Regions from separate parts of the Amycolatopsis sp. w19 genome, predicted to be linked through region 1. Evidence: riboswitches for the same ligand, from Rfam matches in the RefSeq annotation. Region 1 holds a riboswitch; the other holds the start of a gene.

Region 1 (4,146 bases):
TGTTTCGCTGAACGGGCAGGCGGCGGAACCCTAGGCACTACGATCTTCACCGTACCGCAAGCAGCCCGCCCGAGGCTGGCGCGAGCCGCGCCGGGACGGCTGTTAAGCTTGCCCTTCACCGTCGTGTGGCATTCCGTCATGGAGGAAACCCGCGCCGCTCCACGAGCACGCAGGGCCGGTCACAGCGCGGCGGTGAAACCACCGAGAGATTCAAGAGGAGCGCCCCCGTGGCCAACATCAAGTCGCAGATCAAGCGCATCACCACCAACGAGAAGGCGCGTCAGCGCAACCAGGCGATCCGGTCCTCGGTGAAGACCGCGATCCGCAAGTTCCGCGAGGCCGCCGACGCCGGCGACAAGGCCAAGGCCCTGGAGCTGCAGAAGGACGCGGCCAAGAAGCTGGACAAGGCCGTGACCAAGGGCGTCATCCACGCCAACCAGGCCGCCAACAAGAAGTCCGCGCTCGCGAAGCGCGCGAACTCTCTCTGATCGGCTTTCGAAGGGCCCCGGCGACTCACGTCGCCGGGGCCCTTCGCCGTTCTCAGCGGCTTGTGCCGTGGGCGTCGACGACCTCCAGGACAGCCCGCTCCAAGGCGTACTCCGGATTGGCCGCGACCCCCTTGACCTCGGCGTTGAGCCTGGCGACCACCCTCATCGCGGTGGCCAGACCGTCCTGCCCCCAGCCGCGGGCCTGCCCTTGGGCCTTGCGCACCTTCCACGGCGGCATCCCCAGCTCGCCCGCCATCTGATTCGGGTTGCCGCGACCGGCGCCGGACACCCGTGCGATCGTGCGGACGGCGTCGGCGAGCGCGTCCGCGACCAGCACGTGCGGTACGCCCAGCTGCATCGCCCAGCGCAGCGACTCCAGCGCCGCCGCCTTGTCACCGGCGACGGCCTTCTCGGCGACGGCGAAACCGTTCACGTCCGCGCGACCACGGTGGTAGCGCCGGACGGCCTGCTCGTCGACCGCCCCGCCGGCGTCCGCGACGAGCTGGGTCGCCGCCGACGACAGCTCACGCAGATCCGAGCCGACGGCGTCGATCAACGCGAGCACGGCCGCACCGTCGATCTTCCCGCCGACCCGGCGGACCTCGTTGCGGACAAAGGATTCCCGCTCGGCGGCCTTGGTCAGCTTCGGGCACTCGACGACCTCCGCGCCCGCCTTCTTCAAGGCGGCCGGAAGCCCTTTCGCGGCCTTGCTCCGGCCGCCTCCGCTGTGCACGACGACGAGCACGATGCCGTCGGCGGGCGCCTTGACGTAGGCCATCACCCCGTCGGCGAGTTCCTGCGAGATGTCGTGCGCGGACTCGAGGACGATCACCCTGCCCTCGGCGAACAGCGAGGGGCTGACCATTTCCGCGAGCGCCGGGACTGTGAGGTCCGACACCCGGATCCGGGTGAGATCCGCCGTCGGATCCGCTGCTTTGGCCGCGTCCGAAGCACTGCGGACCGCACGTTCGATCAGCAGCTCTTCCTCACCGAGAACCAGGACCAGCGGCGATGGGGCGGAAGCTTGCGTCGTCACGGTGACGATCCTGCCACTCCTCCTCTCGTGTGCTTTGTCCGGTGATGTGTTCCGGGCACGGTGGCCCCACCTGAGGCTCATGTCGTACGGTGTTGGCGAGGCGACGCGATGACACGCGTGCCGACAATCGAATACCGCTCATCCAGAGGGGCAGAGGGAACGGCCCGATGAAGCCCCGGCAACCGGCGTCAGCCTGTCATCCCGCGATCGCGGGATAGCTGACGAACACGGTGCCAATTCCGGCCCGCCACCGGCGGGGCAGATGAGGAAAGGAACCTCGCGATGACCGCAACCCTCGGCACGACCTCCACCACCAAGACCCCGGATCTCGGACCGGCCGTCGAACTGGTGTCGAAGGAAGAGGGACACCGGCAGCCGCTCGCCCCCGAATTCGTTTCCGCCGAGGACTTCTCGCCGCTCGAGGTCGCCTACGACTTCGGCCGCGTGCGCCGCGAGGACATCGAAGCCGGACCGAAGAACATCTGGCGCTACAAGAAGCTCCTTCCCGTTCCGTCGAACGTCGAAGAGATCCCCAACACCGAACCCGGCGCCACCCGGCTCATCCAGGCCGACAGGCTCGCGAAAGCCTTGGGCGTCAAGAAGGTCTGGGTCAAGGACGACACCGGGAACCCCACCCACTCGTTCAAGGACCGCGTGGTCGCCGTCGCGCTGGCCGCCGCCCGCGAATTCGGGTTCGACGTGCTGGCCTGTCCGTCGACCGGCAACCTGGCCAACGCCGTCGCCGCCGCGGCGGCCCGCGCGGGCTGGCGGTCGGTCGTCCTGATCCCGAAGACCCTCGAACGCGCCAAGATCCTCACCACCGCCGTGTACGACGGTGACCTGATCGCGGTCGACGGCAACTACGACGACGTGAACCGGCTCGCCACCCAGCTCGCCGCCGAGCAGGAGAGCTGGGCGTTCGTCAACGTGAACGTCCGGCCCTACTACTCGGAAGGTTCCAAGACGCTGGCCTTCGAGGTCGCCGAACAGCTCGGCTGGCGGCTTCCCTCCCAGATCGTGGTGCCGATCGCCTCCGGTTCCCAGCTCACCAAGGTGGACAAGGGTTTCCGCGAGTTCGGTCAGCTCGGCCTCGTCGACGAGACGCCGTACAAGGTGTTCGGCGCGCAGGCCACCGGCTGCTCCCCCGTCTCGGCGGCCTTCCGCGCCGGTCACGACGTCGTCCAGCCGGTCAAGCCGGACACGATCGCCCGGTCGCTGGCGATCGGGAACCCGGCCGACGGCCCCTACGTGCTCGACGTGGTCAACCGCACCGGCGGCGCGATCGAAGACGTCACCGACGAAGAGGTCGTCGAGGGTATCCGGCTGCTCGCCCGCACCGAGGGCATCTTCACCGAGACCGCGGGCGGCGTGACCGTCGCGACGGCCAAGAAGCTCATCGAGACCGGCAAGCTCAACCCGGACGAGGAGATCGTCCTGCTGATCACCGGCGACGGCCTCAAGACCCTCGACGCCGTCGAGGACAAGATCGGCCCGAAGGCCACCGTCAGCGCCTCGGCCGACGCGGTCCGCGAGGCTCTCGGTATCTGAGTTCCCGTGGCCCGCCTCAGGAACGAGGCGGGCCACGGGGCTCACCCCGGCGTACCAGGGCGATGCCTCGCGCGTCGGCGACCACCGCGGTGTCGCCGTCCGTGTCCGTCCTGGCGACCGACGCGCCGACGGCCACCAGGCTGTCCAAAGTGGACTTGTTCGGATGACCGTAGGTGTTTCCAGCACCGACGCTCACGAGCGCGGCCCGCGGGGCCACGGCGTTGAGGAAATCCGGTGCCGTGTAACGACTTCCGTGATGCGGGACCTTCAAGATCTCGGCACGCAGATCGGCACCCTCGGCCATCAGGTCGGACTGCGCGGCGAGCTCGATGTCGCCTGTCAGCAGCAACCGGCCCGCCGGGGTCCCGGCACGCAGGACGACCGAACCGTTGTTGATCACCGTGCCGTCCTGTTCACGGACCGAGCGCCGGGTGACATAACGCGGCCCCAGAACGTCGAGTGACAACGCCTGCAATTCCAGCCGTTGTCCGATCTCCAGCTCCAGCAAGGGAATCCCGCGGCGCGCCGTCTCGTCCGCGACCTGCTGCCACGCCCACGCCGGAGCCCGTCCCGGGCCGACGGCGACCGCTCCGACCGACCGGCCCTCGAAGACGGATCCGAGACCTCCGATGTGGTCGGCGTGCAGATGACTCAATACGATCAGCGGCACGCGGTCCACACCGAGCCTGTTCAGGCATTCGTCCACCGGTCCCGGTTCCGGCCCGGTGTCGACCAGGACGGCCCTCCCCTGCTCACCCGTGGCGAGGACGACGGCATCGCCCTGTCCGACGTCACAGGCGACGGCGTTCCACGCCGGCGGTGGCCACGCCGGTGCCAGCACCCGCACCGGTACGAAGACGACCAGCCCGGTGGCCAACGCGATCGCCAGCAGGATCCGGCCGTGCCGCAACCGGATGACGACGAGCAGCACGGCGAGCAGTCCGGCCGCCAAAAGTCCGCCCCACCAGCCATCCGGCCAGTCCACGACGGCTCCCGGGGCCCGGGCGCCGTGGCGGGCCACGGTGATGAGCCAGCTCGCCTCGGGTTCGGTCAACCGGACCAGCAGCCGGCCCG
Region 2 (4,146 bases), on a different contig from region 1:
CAAGTTGGCCATGCCTCAGCCGATCCTTTCCGAAAAGCTTGCACCACAACGAATTAGTCGATGTCCATTTCGGACACCCTCACGCGTGCACCCGCGGCGGTGACGGCCGCGGCGCGTCGTCGCCGCCGACCAGCCGCGCTCCGGGCACCGGCCCGTGCGCGACGCGTACCGTGCGGCAGACACCCGCGCCGGACAGCTCCGCGGCGACCTCGACGGCCGACTGGGCATCCGCGCACAGAAAGGCACAGGTCGGTCCGGAGCCGGAGACGGTGCCGGCGAGCGCGCCCGCGTTGACCCCCGCCCGCAAGGTACGACGCAGCCCCGGCCGCAACGAGACGGCGGCCGCCTGAAGGTCATTACCCAGAAGCAGCGCCAGCTGCCGCGGGTCACCGGACGCCAGCGCCTCGACCACCGGAGTGTGCGAACCGATCCGCGGCGGGCTGCCCTCTTCACGCAACTTGTCCAGCTCGCCGAACACCCTCGGCGTCGAAAGACCACGCTGGTCGAAGGCCAGGACCCAATGGAAGGTATGCCGCGACAAGACCGGCACCAGCTGCTCACCTCGGCCGGTGCCCAACGCGGTCCCGCCATAGAGCGCGAACGGGACATCACTGCCGAGCTTCGCGGCGATACCCGCCAGTTCGTCTCGGGAGATGTCGAGCTTCCAAAGCGACGCGAGCCCCACCAGGGTCGCGGCCGCGTCGGCGCTGCCACCGGCCATCCCGCCCGCCACCGGGATGCCTTTGCGCAGCACGACCCTGACCTTGGACTCGCCGTCCGCCTTGCCGACGTGTGCCGCCAGCGCCTGCGCCGCCTTCCAAGCGAGATTGTTGGCCCCTGTCGGTACGGTGCCTTCGCCTTCACCGTAGACCTCGACACCGGGATCCTCGGTGACCGCGACGGTCACCTCGTCGGTCAAGGAAAGCGCCTGGAACACGGTCACCAGCTCGTGGTAACCGTCCGGGCGTACGTCACCGACCGACAGGTGCAGGTTGACCTTGGCGGGAACCCTGACGGTTACTGGGGGCGGTACGACGGCGAGCACCCGTCAAGCCTACGTGGCCGTTCCACTTGCGCTGTCACCAGGAGAAAAGAGAACAGGACGAGTCGGACACGAACGGGCCGCCCCGGACGGATTTCGTCCTGGGCGGCCCGTTCGTGGAGGAATCAGGCAGCGACACCCTGCGGTCCGCGGACCGGGTGGGTCACGTGGCCGCCGCGTTCGGCGATCCAGGCAAGCGCGGCGTCCGCACGCTCACCGCGGACACCGAGACGGAACCGGCCCACCGGCGTGTCGCCGATCCGGGTCAGGCCGCCGCCGATGGTGGCGAGTTCGACGTCGAAGCGACCGGCGGCCTCCGGGAGCAACGCACCGACCGAGGCGAAGCCGACCAGCACGACGTCCACCGCGCGGTCGTACTTCGAGGCCTGCGCACGCCCGGTCTCGATCGCGGGAAGCAGCGCCTGCGCGGTACGGCTGTTCGGGTCGGAGACCAGGTCGAGCACGGTCCCGCGTTCGATGATCGCCCCGGCTTCCAGAACCGCGACGTCGTCGCAGACACGGCGAACCACGCCGGCGTCGGGAGTGGTGAGCAGCACGGTGACTCCGAGCTCGGCACGGGCCCGGTCGAGCACGGTGAGGACCGCGCCGGACTCCTCGGCCTGCACGCCGGCGGTCGGGTCGTCGGCCAGGAGCACGGACGGCCCGGCGGCCAGCGCCTTGGCGATGGCCACTCGGCGCAGTTGCCCTTCGGACAGGTCGCCCGGCCGCTGCCCCGCCCGGGGGGTGAGCCCGACCAGGTCGAGCAGGTTACCGACCCGGTTGCGCCGCTGCGGCCCGTCGAGACCGAGCTGTTCGAGCGGCGAAGCGATGTTGCCGGCGATGGTGCGCTCGGCGAGCAATTCCGGTTTGGTGCTCACGACGCCCACCTGCCGCCGGATCTCGCGCAGACGGCGTCCGTCGAGGGTCCCGGTATTGAGGCCGTCGAGGCGGACGACGCCGCGGTCGGGACGCTCCTGAAGACCGATGCACCGAGCGAGGGTCGACTTGCCGGAGCCGGCTGGGCCGACGACTCCGAACAGCGAGCCCGCTTGGATGTCCACGCTCACGTCACGCAGCGCGACGACGGGATTTCCGTTGAGGGGAAAGGATTTGGACAGGTTTTCGACAGTGATCACGAGAGGCTCCATGCGAATGGGGCGCTGCTTCTTTCGAGCGCGCCGACCGTCACCGAGTGACCGTCCGGAAACGGACGGTTTTCAGAGGTAAGGGAGAAAGACTCAGGCAGTAACGGTGGAGCGTCGACACGCACTTACCGTGCGGCGACCTTCATCGACGACACGTCGCCTGGTCAGCAGGAGCGGGTGGGTGACCCTGTTCATTAGGCACAGCCTCCATCGGTCCTGGCTGTAGCACCTGCCCTGTGGAGGGTGGTTGCTGCGACTTCGGCGAGCCAGGTCTCTCAGTCGCTCGGGATGGCTCACTGAGTAAAACCGATCCCACTGGATGAAAGCAAGCACGTAGGCGCAGATCACACGTCTGGTCGCGTCCATCATACAGGATCGGCCGTCCAGATAATGGAACACAGTCAGGCGTCTTCGACTTGCGCCAGGCGCGCTACCTGCTAAGACAACGCCGCTCATACAGATCGAGAAGGCTTACGCACGTGCCGACCTGACGCGGCTGACGTTCACGCGGTGCCGGTCACATCCGAGGCAGGCGATCAACCGGCGGCCGCGGCGATCCGCGCGAACTGGTGGACATCCAGCTGTTCACCGCGGGTCTTGGGGTCGATTCCCGCCTTCTCGAGCAGCTCCCCCGCGCGTTCGGCGGAACCGGCCCATGACGCCAACGCGGCACGCAAAGTCTTCCGCCGCTGGGAGAAGGCGGCGTCGACCACCGCGAACAATCGCTCCCGGTCCACGGACGACACCACCTCGCCCCGTTCGAAAGCGACCAGCGCGGAGTCCACGTTCGGAACGGGCCAGAACACCGCGCGAGGCACCGCGGCGATCTTGCGCGCCTTTCCGTACCAAGCGAGCTTGACGCTGGGGACGCCATAAGTCCGGCTCCCCGGGCCGGCCGCCATCCGGTCAGCGACCTCGGTCTGGACCATCACGAGACCGCTGGTCAGCGACGGCAGTTCGGCAAGCAGGTGAAGCACGACCGGAACCGCGACGTTGTACGGCAGGTTCGCGACGAGGGCCGTCGGACGCGCGGGCAGGTCGTCGGACGTGATCCGCAACGCGTCCGCGCCGACGACCGTCAGTCGTTCGGCCCCGCCCCGTTCGGCCCCGCCCCGTTCGGCCGCGGTATCCGGCAAACGCCCAGCCAGCACGGGGTCGATTTCGACCGCGACGACCTCGGCGCCGGTTGCGAGCAGTCCGAGGGTCAACGAGCCGAGGCCCGGCCCGACCTCCAGCACGACGTCGCCTTCGCCGACCCCCGAGAGGTCGACGATGCGTCGCACCGTATTGGGATCGTGCACGAAGTTCTGGCCGAGCTTCTTGGTCGGCCGTACGTCCAGCTCGGCCGCCAGCGCCCTGATCTCCGCAGGACCGAGCAGTTCAGTCACCCGACGATCGTAACCAGCCCCGGTGGGCCACGATTGGCCGGTGGACGACGTCGTACTCGAAGGCGAGAAAGTCCGGCTGCGCGACTGGAGGCCGAGCGACCTCCGACCGCTTCGCGACCTACTCGATCCCACGCGGCCTTGGCACGAAACGAACGGGCCCTATTTCGGCACCCCGACCGCGGCGGCGGCCGACTCGACGGCACGCGAACTCACCACGCCCAAGACCGAGCCCGTCGATCCTCGCACCAGCCTCGCCGTATGCGATCTGAAGGACGGCAGGTTGATCGGCAGGGTCAGCTGGTACTGGGAAAGCAGGCAGACCGACTGGCGGCGGATGGGGTTGGCGATCTACGACGAGCGGTACTGGGGCGGCGGGTACGGCACCGAGGCCTTGCGCCTGTGGACGACCTATTTGTTCGCTCGCACCGACACGCTCCGCCTGGACTTCGCCACATTCTCGGGGAACCCAGGAATGATCGCCGTCGGGCAGCGGCTGGGATTCGTGGAGGAAGGCCGGTTCCGGCGCGCGCGACGCTGGGCCGGAGGCGTGCATGACGCCGTCGTCTATGGG

The links. A riboswitch is a leader RNA that binds a small molecule or an ion and turns the genes downstream of it on or off. The one in region 1 is predicted to bind S-adenosylmethionine.
Region 2: another riboswitch for S-adenosylmethionine. It lies ahead of ACSMFO_RS09910 (methionine ABC transporter ATP-binding protein); the one in region 1 lies ahead of thrC (threonine synthase).

The regions. Positions count from the first base shown of each region.
Region 1 is NZ_JBPQFM010000004.1:204,737-208,882, reverse strand. It holds gene rpsT (30S ribosomal protein S20) at 228-488, shown strand; gene holA (DNA polymerase III subunit delta) at 541-1,524, opposite strand; SAM riboswitch class I at 1,660-1,793, shown strand; gene thrC (threonine synthase) at 1,807-3,072, shown strand; gene ACSMFO_RS11625 (ComEC/Rec2 family competence protein) at 3,089-4,146, opposite strand, start outside.
Region 2 is NZ_JBPQFM010000003.1:466,935-471,080, reverse strand. It holds gene ACSMFO_RS09920 (ATP-binding cassette domain-containing protein) at 1-12, opposite strand, end outside; gene ACSMFO_RS09915 (4-(cytidine 5'-diphospho)-2-C-methyl-D-erythritol kinase) at 80-1,045, opposite strand; gene ACSMFO_RS09910 (methionine ABC transporter ATP-binding protein) at 1,168-2,178, opposite strand; SAM riboswitch class I at 2,392-2,482, opposite strand; gene rsmA (16S rRNA (adenine(1518)-N(6)/adenine(1519)-N(6))-dimethyltransferase RsmA) at 2,724-3,575, opposite strand; gene ACSMFO_RS09900 (GNAT family N-acetyltransferase) at 3,616-4,146, shown strand, end outside.